One region of the Saccharomonospora amisosensis genome, then DNA from elsewhere that is predicted to be linked to it. Evidence: riboswitches for the same ligand, from Rfam matches in the RefSeq annotation. Region 1 holds a riboswitch; the other holds the start of a gene.
The links. A riboswitch is a leader RNA that binds a small molecule or an ion and turns the genes downstream of it on or off. The one in region 1 is predicted to bind cobalamin.
Positions count from the first base shown of each region.

Region 2: another riboswitch for cobalamin. It lies ahead of FHU38_RS07510 (ABC transporter substrate-binding protein); the one in region 1 lies ahead of FHU38_RS20115 (putative cobaltochelatase).

Region 1 covers NZ_JAAOYM010000001.1:4,143,281-4,148,557, reverse strand. Annotated here, with positions in the region: gene FHU38_RS20135 (cobalt-precorrin-6A reductase) at 1-218, opposite strand, end outside; gene FHU38_RS20130 (cobalt-precorrin-5B (C(1))-methyltransferase) at 228-1,298, shown strand; gene cobM (precorrin-4 C(11)-methyltransferase) at 1,302-2,045, opposite strand; gene cbiE (precorrin-6y C5,15-methyltransferase (decarboxylating) subunit CbiE) at 2,042-3,259, opposite strand; adenosylcobalamin (AdoCbl) riboswitch at 3,343-3,484, shown strand; gene FHU38_RS20115 (putative cobaltochelatase) at 3,505-5,277, shown strand, end outside.
Region 2 covers NZ_JAAOYM010000001.1:1,529,081-1,534,357, reverse strand. Annotated here, with positions in the region: gene gltB (glutamate synthase large subunit) at 1-1,855, opposite strand, end outside; cobalamin riboswitch at 2,098-2,259, shown strand; gene FHU38_RS07510 (ABC transporter substrate-binding protein) at 2,344-3,291, shown strand; gene FHU38_RS07505 (FecCD family ABC transporter permease) at 3,294-4,340, shown strand; gene FHU38_RS07500 (ABC transporter ATP-binding protein) at 4,337-5,143, shown strand.

The DNA.
Region 1 (5,277 bases):
ACCACAGCGGTGATGTCGTACTCGGTGAGCCAGCCTGCGAGCCCGTTCGGCCCGCCGAACCCGCCGACGCGAACCTCGCCTTCCGGCAGTCTCGGCGAGGCCACCCTGCCCGCCAGTGAGGACACCACGCGCACTCCGGAGGCCACCAAGGCGGCGGCCAGCGCGCGAGCTTCGGAGGTGCCGCCGAGGATCAGGACGAGCCGGGCGATACTTGCCACGGTGAGAGTGTGACCCAACTACGTTACGGCTGGACGACCGGTGCCTGCGCCACCGCCGCGACCACCGCCGCCTACACCGCGCTGCTGACCGGTGAGTTCCCCGACCCGGTCGAGGTGCTGCTGCCCAAGGGCAGGCGCCCGGCGTTCGCGCTGGCCACGCAACGGCTGGCGGACGGCTCGGCGAGCGCGGGCGTGGTCAAGGACGCGGGGGACGACCCGGATGTGACCCACGGCGCTCTGATCGTTTCCACGGTTTCGCCGGGACCGCGGGGTAGCGGCGTGGTGTTCCGTGCGGGCGAGGGTGTCGGCACGGTCACGCTGCCGGGGCTTCCGTTGCCGGTGGGTGAGCCCGCGATCAACCCGGTGCCGCGCGAGCTGATGACCGAGGCGGTCGAGCGGGTCGCCCAGCGGCACGGTCAGCCGGCCGACGTCGTGGTGGAGATCTCCATCCCGCACGGCGAAAGCATGGCGCGGCACACGTGGAACCCAAGGCTGGGAATCGTCGGTGGGCTTTCGGTGCTAGGCACGACCGGTGTCGTGGTGCCCTACTCGTGCTCGGCGTGGATCGACAGCATTCGGCGGGGTGTGGACGTGGCAAGGGCACTGGGTCACCGGCATGTCGCGGGCGCGGTCGGCAACACCTCGGAGCGGGCGGTGGCGCGGCTGTACGGGCTGCCGGACACCGCGTTGCTGGACATGGGTGACTTCGCGGGAGCGGTGCTGAAGTACCTGCGCGCCAACCCGGTGCCGAGGCTTTCGCTGGCTGGCGGGTTCGCGAAGCTGTCCAAACTCGCCGCGGGCTATCTGGACCTGCATTCCAAGCGGTCACAGGTGGATCTGGGGCTGCTGGCCCGGTTGGCGCGCGACGCGGGGCACGCCGACGTGGCCGGACAGATCGAGCGCGCCAACACCGCGCTGCACGCGCTGGAGCTGGCGCGTGAGCACGGCCTGCCGCTGGGTGACCTGGTGGCGAGCCGGGCACGGCGAACGGCGCTGGAGGTGCTGGCGGGTGCCGCCGTTGAGGTGGACGTGGTTGTGGTCGACCGCGCCGGTGTCATCGTCGGGCGTAGCGGGCCGTAGCGCTCATGCCCGCTCGCGGGTGGCGGAGTACAGGAAGCTGTCCGGGAAGTCCGCCGCGGCCAGCACCCGCCCAACGAAGATCACGGCGGCGCGGGTGATGCCCGCTTCGCGTACCTGATCGGCGATGCCGGCCAGCGTGCCGCGCACCACGACTTCGCCGGGCTGGCTGGCCAGCGCGACCGCCGCCGCAGGGCAGTCGGGCCCGTAGCGCGGCAGCAGTTCGGCCACCACCTGCTCGATCCGGTTGACGGCGAGGTGCAGCGCCATCGTCGTGCCGCTCGCGCCCAGCGTGGCGAGGTCCTCGCCGGGCGGCATGGCCGTGGAGCGTGCCCGCGCCCTGGTGATGACGAGGCTCTGCCCGACCTCGGGGACGGTCAGTTCCTTGCCGAGCACGGCGGCGGCCGCGGCGAACGCGGGCACGCCTGGCGTCACGTCGTAGGGCACGCCTGCCGTGTCCAGCCTGCGTGCCTGTTCGGCCACGGCGCTGTAGATGGAGGGATCACCCGAGCACAGCCGGACAACGTCGTGCCCCTCACGGTGGCCGCGCAGCAGCTCCTCGACGATCTCATCGAGTGTCAGCCGCGCGGTGTCCACCAACCTGGCACCGGCGGGGCAGTGCGCCAGCAGGTCGGCGGGGGTGAGACTGCCCGGGTACAGGCAGACCCCGCAGCGAGCCAGCAGCCGCTGCCCGCGCACGGTGATCAGGTCGGCCGAACCCGGTCCCGCGCCGACGAAGTACACGGTCACTGCTGGACCTCCTTGGCTTGCTCGGTTTCCTTCACGACGCTCCACTGGGTCACCGTGCGCGCGGGTGTCCAGCCGGTGAAGCCGCCGAGCGGTGCGGCGTGCTCGACGGCCAGCCTGGTCAGCTCGCCGCCCAACTCGGCGTGGGCCCGCGCGAGTTCGTGTTCGGCCTGCACCGTCACGCCGTTGGCGACCAGCCTTCCGCCTTCGCCAAGCGCGTCCCAGCATGCGGGCAGCACGCCTGGTGCGGTGATGCCGCCGCCGATGAACACCGCGTCAGGCGCCCGCAGGCCGGCGAGCGCCTGCGGGGCCGAACCGGTGACCACGTCCACCCGCGCGCCGAGCCGCTCGGCGTTGCGGGCGATGCGCGCCGCACGCTGTGGCCTCGGTTCCACCGCGATCGCGGTGTTCGCCGGGTGCGCCCGGGCCCACTCCACGGCAACGCTGCCCGAGCCCGCGCCGACGTCCCACAACAACTCGCCAGGCAACGGCGCCAGCCGCGCCAGCACGCTCGCCCGCACGTCCCGCTTGGTGAGCTGGCCGTCGTGCTCGAAGGCGGAATCGGGCAACCCGGGCAGTACCGGCAACCCCCTCGGGCCCGCGAACTCGATCCCGAGCACGTTCAACGCCGCGCACGTCGGATGTGGCCAGTCCAGCGCGCGGCCCTCCAGCCGCCGCTCGCCGGGCCCGCCGAGTTCCTCAAGCACAGTGAGCCTGCTCGCGCCGAAGCCGTGGTGGGTGAGCAGTGCCGCCACCGTGGCGGGGGTTGAGCCGTCGGCGCTGAGCACGAGCGCCCTGCGACCGTCGCCCGCGACACGCATCACGGCCTGCGGCGACCGCCCGACTGCGCTGATCACCTCCACCTCCTCGGCTGGCCAGCACAGCCGCGCCCGCGCCAGCGTCACCGACGACACACCGGGCACGATGCGCAGCCGATGCGAGCCGAGCCTGCGCATCAGCGTGGTGCCGATACCGGAAAGCAGCGGGTCTCCGCTGGCGAGCACGCAGATCCGGCGGCCCGCGTGTTCGGCGAGAACGTCGTCGAGCGAAGGCAGCAGCGGGCTCGGCCACGCCACCTTCCGGTAGCCGCCGTCCGGCACGAGATCGAGCTGCCTTCGCCCGCCGAGCAGTACCTCACAGGACTCGACCTCGGACCTGCCTTCCCGAGGCAGGCCGGGCCAGCCGTCGGCCCCGATACCCACCACCGCGATCGTCACGACCCCGAACCGTAGCCGCGCCCGCTCGCGGGCACCCGCACGGGAGCCGTGTGATTTTCCTCCGCCCCGCTTCGCCGGGGGGTGTGCGATGATCGGGCCGCGGTCGTCGTGGAACCCGGTGCGAATCCGGGACGGTCCCGCCACTGTGACTGGCCGATCGGTCAGGAGTCAGAGCTTCGGTGGCCGCCTTGGTGTGCTGACGAGACGTGGGCGAGGACACCCACCCGTGGCTAAGGAGTCTTTTCGTGACGTCGTTCCCCTTCACCGCCGTCGTCGGGATGGAACAGTTGCGGCTGGCGTTGCTGCTTTCGGCGATCTCACCGGCGATCGGTGGGGTGCTGGTGCGCGGCGAGAAGGGCACGGCGAAGTCCACAATGGTCCGCGCGCTCGCTGAGCTGCTGCCGAGGGTGGAGGTGGTCGACGGCTGCCGGTTCTCCTGTGATCCGGCAAGACCTGATCCGGCCTGCCCGGACGGCCCGCACCCTCGCGACGTTTCCCGGCGTAGCAGGCCAGCCCGGCTGGTGGAGTTGCCCGTCGGCGCGGCGGAGGAACGGGTGGTCGGCTCGCTTGACCTGGAACGCGCGCTACGCGACGGTGTGGCCGACTTCCAGCCCGGACTGCTGGCGGGTGCGCACCGTGGCCTGTTGTACGTCGACGAGGTCAACCTGCTGCAGGACCACCTTGTCGACACCCTGCTGGACGCGGCCGCGATGGGGCGCGCCACCGTCGAGCGGGAGGGTGTCTCGGTTTCGCACGCCGCGCGGTTCGTGCTGATCGGCACCATGAACCCGGAGGAGGGGGAGTTGCGGCCGCAACTGCTCGACCGTTTCGGGCTCACCGTGGAGGTGACCTCCAGCCGCGAACCCGAACAGCGGGCCGAGGTGGTGCGCCGACGGATCGCCTACGAAACCGACCCTGACGGCTTCGCGGCCCGCTTCCACGACTCCGATGCCGCGCTGGCGGACGACATCAGCGCCGCGGTTGCGCTGCTGCCGCGCGTGTCGCTCGGCGAGGAGTCGTTGCTGCGCATCGCAAGGGTGTGCGCCGAGTTCGAGGTGGACGGCATGCGCGCCGACATCGTCACCGCCCGCACCGCGTGCGCGCACGCGGCCTGGTGTGGCCGGGACTCGGTGACCGTCGAGGACATCAGGGTCGCCGCGGAGTTGGCGTTGCCGCATCGGCGCAGGCGCAACCCGTTCGACGCGCCGGGCATCGATCCCGGCGAGCTGGAACGGGCACTTTCGGAGCCACCAGAGCAGGGCCCGCCCGACGACGACCCCGGCTCGGGAACCCGGCAACCGCGTGACGAGGGCGAGCAGAACACCAGCGGCGAGACGCCGCCCGGTGAGCACGGTTCGCCCCCCGAACGCGGGGACGGCGGCGAGCAGCCGGGCGGCGGTGGGCAGCGGCGCGTGGCCTCCGGCGGTCCCTACCGCGCGAGGTTGTTCACGGTGCGCGGCACCGGAGCGGGCGCCAGCGGTCGCCGCTCCGCCGCCGTCACCGACACCGGGCGGGTCGTCGGCGCGCAACGGCCGGGCGTGCGAACCGGCGCGCCTCGGCTGGCCGCCACCATCCTCGCCGCGGCACTGCGACAGCGCGAACGCGAACGCACGGGCAAGGCACTGCTGGTGCGGCCACGCGATCTGCGCTACGCGCGCAGGCAAGGCAAGGAGGGCAACCTCGTGCTGTTCTGTGTGGACGCGTCCGGGTCGATGGGCGCGCGGCAGCGGATGCGCGAGGTGAAGGCCGCGGTGCTCTCACTGCTGCTCGACGCCTACCAGCGGCGCGACAAGGTGGGGCTGGTGACCTTCCGCGCGCGGGGAGCGGAGTTGTCGCTGCCGCCGACCGGCAGTGTGGAAGCTGCTGCCGCGCGGCTGGAGGCGCTGCCGACCGGCGGCCGCACCCCACTGGCGGAAGGTCTGCTGCGGGCGGCCGAGACGCTTCGAGTGGAGGCGCTGCGTGATCCGAGGCGGCGGCCACTGCTGGTCGTGGTCACCGACGGGCGCGCCACCGGCGGT
Region 2 (5,277 bases), 2.6 Mb from region 1:
GCTCGATCGCATCGGCGAGCGCGGGACCACCACCGTCCACTTCATACAGTCCGGACAGAACGGTGCAGGCGAACCCGGGAAGGTCGCCGTCGTCGTTGATGTGGATGAGCTTGGCCAGCTCGTCGTTGTCGATCACCGGGCTGGGCAACTGGATGTGCCTGCACGACGCGGGTCCTGGCTGCAGCAGGTTCTGCTCAGGACCCATGATCCGGCTCGTCGACGTGACCAGTTCCTCGCGGATCGCGTCCAGCGGCGGGTTCGTCACCTGCGCGAACCCCTGCTTGAAGTAATCGTAGAGCGACCGCGAGCGTTTGGACAGCACCGAAGGCGGTATGTCCGACCCCATCGAACCCACCGGCTCGGCGCCCTTGGCAGCCATCGGAGCGAGCAACACCTTCAGCTCCTCCTCGGTGTAGCCGAAGGCGAGTTGGCGGCGCAGCACGGAGGCATGCGACTGCGTGATGTGGTCACGGTCGCGCAACTCCGACAGCGAGAGCAACCCGGCGTGCAGCCACTCCTCGTACGGCGCCTCCGCCGCGAGCCGGGACTTGATCTCGTCGTCGTTGACGATACGGCCCGCGTCGGTGTCGACGAGGAACATCCGGCCGGGCTTCAGCCTGCCCTTGGCGATTACCTGCGACGGCGGCAGGTCGAGCACGCCCGCCTCGCTGGCCAGCACCACCCGGTCGTCGGCGGTCTGCCACCAGCGGGCCGGCCGCAGCCCGTTGCGGTCCAGCACGGCACCGACCAGCGTGCCGTCGCTGAAGGCCACGCTGGCGGGGCCGTCCCACGGTTCCATCAGGCTGGCGTGGAACCGGTAGAACGCCCTGCGCTCGGAGTCCATCGTGGCGTGGTTCTCCCACGCCTCCGGGATCATCATCAGCACCGCGTGCGGCAGCGAGCGGCCGCCGAGGTGCAGCAGTTCCAGCACCTCGTCGAAGGAGCCGGAGTCGGAGCCCTCCTGCGAGCAGATCGGGAAGAGCCTGCTGAGGTCTCCTGGAATCAGGTCGGACTCAAGCAGCGCTTCCCTTGCCCGCATCCGGTTGCGGTTGCCCCGGATGGTGTTGATCTCGCCGTTGTGCGCCACGTAGCGGTAGGGGTGCGCCAGCGGCCACGAAGGGAACGTGTTGGTGGAGAACCTGCTGTGTACCAGTGCGATGGCGCTGCTGAGCCGCTCGTCGCGCAGGTCGGGGAAGAACTTCGGCAGCTGCACCGGCGTCAGCATGCCCTTGTAGACCAGCGTACGTGCCGAAAGCGAAGGGAAGTAGGTGCCGCAGCCCGCCGCCTGGCTCTCGTGTTCGGCGCGCTTGCGCAGCGGGTACACGAGCCGGTCCAGCTCCAGCCCGCTCGGCAGCACGCCGTCGGCGTCGGCTGTTCCGGCGACGAACAGCATCGCGATGTGGGGCATCACCGAGCGCGCCGTCGGGCCGATGTCGGCGGTGTCCGCGTCGACCGGCAGCTCACGCCAGCCGAGCACCCGGAGGTTCTCCTCGGACGCGATCCGCTCGACCAGGCCGACCGCCTTGCTGCGCTGCTCGGCGTCGGTGGGCAGGAACACCAGGCCCGCGGCGTAGTGGTGCGAGCCGAACGCGTCCGGCGAAGGCAGGTCGATCCCGGACTCCGCACGAAGGAACTCGTGCGGCAGCTGCAGCAGGATGCCCGCCCCGTCGCCGCTGGTGGGCTCTGCGCCCGCGGCGCCACGGTGGTCGAGATTCGTCAGCGCCGTCAGCGCGTCGGTGACGATGTTGTGGGAGCGTACCCCTCGGACGTGGGCGACCATGGCCACACCGCAGGAATCCTGTTCCGTTACAGGGTCGTAAAGACCCTGCTGAGCCGGAATCGCGGAGAAGATCAATGGGACCTCCTGCGTCGTCTTCGTGCTCGGTTTGTGCTGCGCACGGGACGACGATGGCCCGCTCATTAGCGCGACCTTAACATCTGGGAAACGTGGGAGCACCGGTTCGAAGTGCACATTCCGCCCACGCGACCGTAACAATCTGGCTGCGGAGAACGGCGATGTTCTTGATGTTTTGGGCGCCTTGCCCGACTGGCGCACGGACTGTGCACTACCGGTGATTTGTCCTATGGAGTCTACCCGAATTTCGCGGCCTGGTAGCGTCCTTCGACGCGAGCGGGAGCGAAGTCCGGTGTGAATCCGGCGCTGTGCCGCAACTGTGATGGGACCCGTTGTGCCGGTACGAACACGTGCCGTGACAGCGGGCCTCGAGCCAGGTCGCCTGCCGCTCGCGCTGACGCCACCCGCCTCCGGCGCAGGGGTGCGGCGTCCGCGATCGCGGCCCGCGGTCCCGGCGCGGCCCGCGCCGGCCGACCAGTCGAGGTTCCATGTTGCCTTCCAGCCGGCGCCTGTGGGCGCTGTTGCCACTGTTACCGCTGTTGCTGTTGTTCGCCCTCGCCGGCTGCGCCGAGCGGGAGGAGCCCGCATCGGCCTCGGCAGGGGGTGGGAACGGCTTCCCGGTCACCCTTCGTCCCTCGGGTGCGCCCGAGGTCACCCTCGAGGCGGCGCCCGAGCGCATCGTCTCGCTGTCACCTTCCACGACCGAGACGCTGTACGCCGTCGGCGCGGGCGAGCAGGTGGTCGCGGCCGACGATCAGTCCACCTACCCCGAGCAGGCGCCGCGCACGTCCCTTTCCGGGCTCAACATCGACCCGGAGGCGATCGCCTCCCACAACCCCGACCTGGTCATCGTCGAGTCCGACCTGGAGAACAAGCTTTCGAAGGCGCTGGCGAAGACCGGCACCAAGACGCTGGTGCTTCCCGCACCCGCGACGCTGCGCGACGCCTACACGCAGTTCGAACTCGTCGGCAAGGCCACCGGTCACGCCAAGGAGGGGGCCGAACTCGCGCGCCGTACCGAGGCCGAGATCAGCAAGCTCGTGGCCGACACACCGAAAACCGAGCTGAGCTACTACCACGAGCTGGACCCCAGCTTCTACAGCGTCACCTCGGCCACCTTCATCGGCGGGGTCTACGACCTGTTCGGGCTGCGCAACATCGCCGACCAGGACGACCCCAACGCGCTCGGCGGCTACCCGCAACTCTCGGCGGAGCACATCCTGCGCGCTGACCCGGACCTGATCTTCCTCGCCGACACCAACTGCTGCGGGCAGAGCGCGGACACGGTCGCCGAGCGGCCCGGCTGGGACACGCTGACCGCCGTCAGGCAGGGCCGCGTGGTCGCGGTGGGCGACGACATCGCCTCGCGCTGGGGTCCCCGGCTCGTCGACTTCGTCCGCACCGTGTCGTCCACCGTGCGCGACGCCGGCCGGTAGCCGTGCTCAAAGCTCGTTCCCGCCCGGCCACGACGAGGCTGCGGCCACGGACTGTGCTGCTCGCGCTGCTCGCGCTGCTGTTCACCGTGGTGTTCGCCGTCGTGGTCGGGGCGGGTGAGCTCGGCTGGCAACGCGTCCTCGCCGAGATCGCCGCCCAGGTCAGCGGCGGCGTGTCCCCGCTGTCGGAACGCGAGGCCGCGATCGTGTGGCAGCTGCGGGTGCCGAGGGTGCTGCTCGCTGGTCTCGTCGGCGCGGCACTGGCCGGTGCGGGTGCGGCGTTCCAGGGCGTGTTCCGAAACCCGCTCGCCGACCCGTACCTGCTCGGCGCGGCGGCGGGCGCCGGGATGGCCGCGACGGTGGTCATGGTGTTCGCCCCGGCCGTCACCGGCTGGCTGATCGGGCCGCTGCCGCTTGCCGCGTTCGCGGGCGCGCTCGCCGGTGTGGGGTTGAGCTGGGCCGTCGGGCGGTCGGCGGGTGGTTCAGGAACCGCGACACTGCTGCTGGCGGGCGTGGCCGTAACGGCGTTCCTGACCGCGATCCAGACCTTCGTCCAGCAACTCAACACCGACACGATCAAGCAGGTCTACACGTGGACGATGGGCGGGCTCAACGTCAGCAGCTGGCGCGACCTGCTGCTGGCGCTGCCCTACGTCGTGCTGGCGGCCGTCGTGCTGCTGGCATCGGCCCGGCTGCTGGACGTGCTGGCGCTCGGCGACGCGGAAGCGGCGTCGCTCGGGGTCCGGCCCGGCCGGGTGCGGCTGCTGCTGCTCGCGGCGGCGTCGCTGGCCACCGCCGCCGCGGTGGCGGTCAGCGGGCTGATCGGGTTCGTCGGGATCGTCGTGCCGCACATCGTGCGGCTGCTGGCGGGATCGAGCTACCGGGTCATCGTGCCGCTGGCGCTGATCGGTGGTGCGGTGTTCCTGATCCTCGCCGACCACGTGGCGCGCACGGTGTTGCCGGGAGAGCTGCCGCTGGGTGTGGTCACCGCCTTCGCGGGCGCGCCGTTCTTCGCGATCGTGCTACGCACATCGAGGGGACGGCTGCCGTGACCGCGGTGTGGCTGCGCGGGGTGTCCGCGGGCTACGGGGCCGATCCGGTGGTGCGCGAGGTGTCGGCGGAGATCGAGCCGGGTGGCTGGCTGGCGATCGTGGGTCCCAACGGGGCGGGCAAGTCCACCCTGCTGAAGGCGATCGCCGGACTGGTGCGGCACGGTGGCGAGATAACGCTGCACGGCACGGCGAGCGATGCGCTGACCCGGCGCAGGCGAGCGAGGCTGCTCGGCTACGCCCCGCAGAACCCGATCCTGCCGGACGGCCTCACCGTCACCGACTACGTGCTGCTGGGCCGCACGCCGCACCTGGGGCCGCTGGCCAAGGAGGGCGCGACCGATCTGGCCATCGTCGAGGAATCGCTGGCGAGACTGGACCTGCGGCGACTGGCGAGCCGCAGGCTGCGCACGCTGTCCGGCGGCGAGCGGCAGCGCGCCGTGCTGGCCAGGGTTTTGGCACAGCGCACCAGCCTGCTACTGCTTGACGAACCAACGTCCGGATTGGACATCGGGCACGCTCAGGTGCTGCTGGACCGGCTCGACCGGTTGCGCCGCGAGGACGGCACCACCGTGGTCACCACGCTGCACGACCTGACCTTCGCCGCGCAGTACGCCGACCGGCTGCTGTTACTGGACTCCGGTGGGGTTGCCGCGCAGGGTCCGCCTGCCCAGGTGCTGACACCACAGGTGCTGCGGCGGCACTACCGCGCGACCGTGGAGGTGCTGACCACCGCCGGCGGCCACCCGGTCGTGGCCCCCGTACGCGGCGATGGCGAGGGGCTGGGCGGCGAGCCTTCCGGGTAACCCGCAGGAACACAAGCGGTGGTGATGATGTTGCTGAGGCGCGAGGGGCCGCTACGGTAGCGCCGGAATTCCCTGCATCTGGTCGGGGGTCGGCGGGCGAAGCCGGTACCGTGCTCACGTCCCGGTCGCACGGG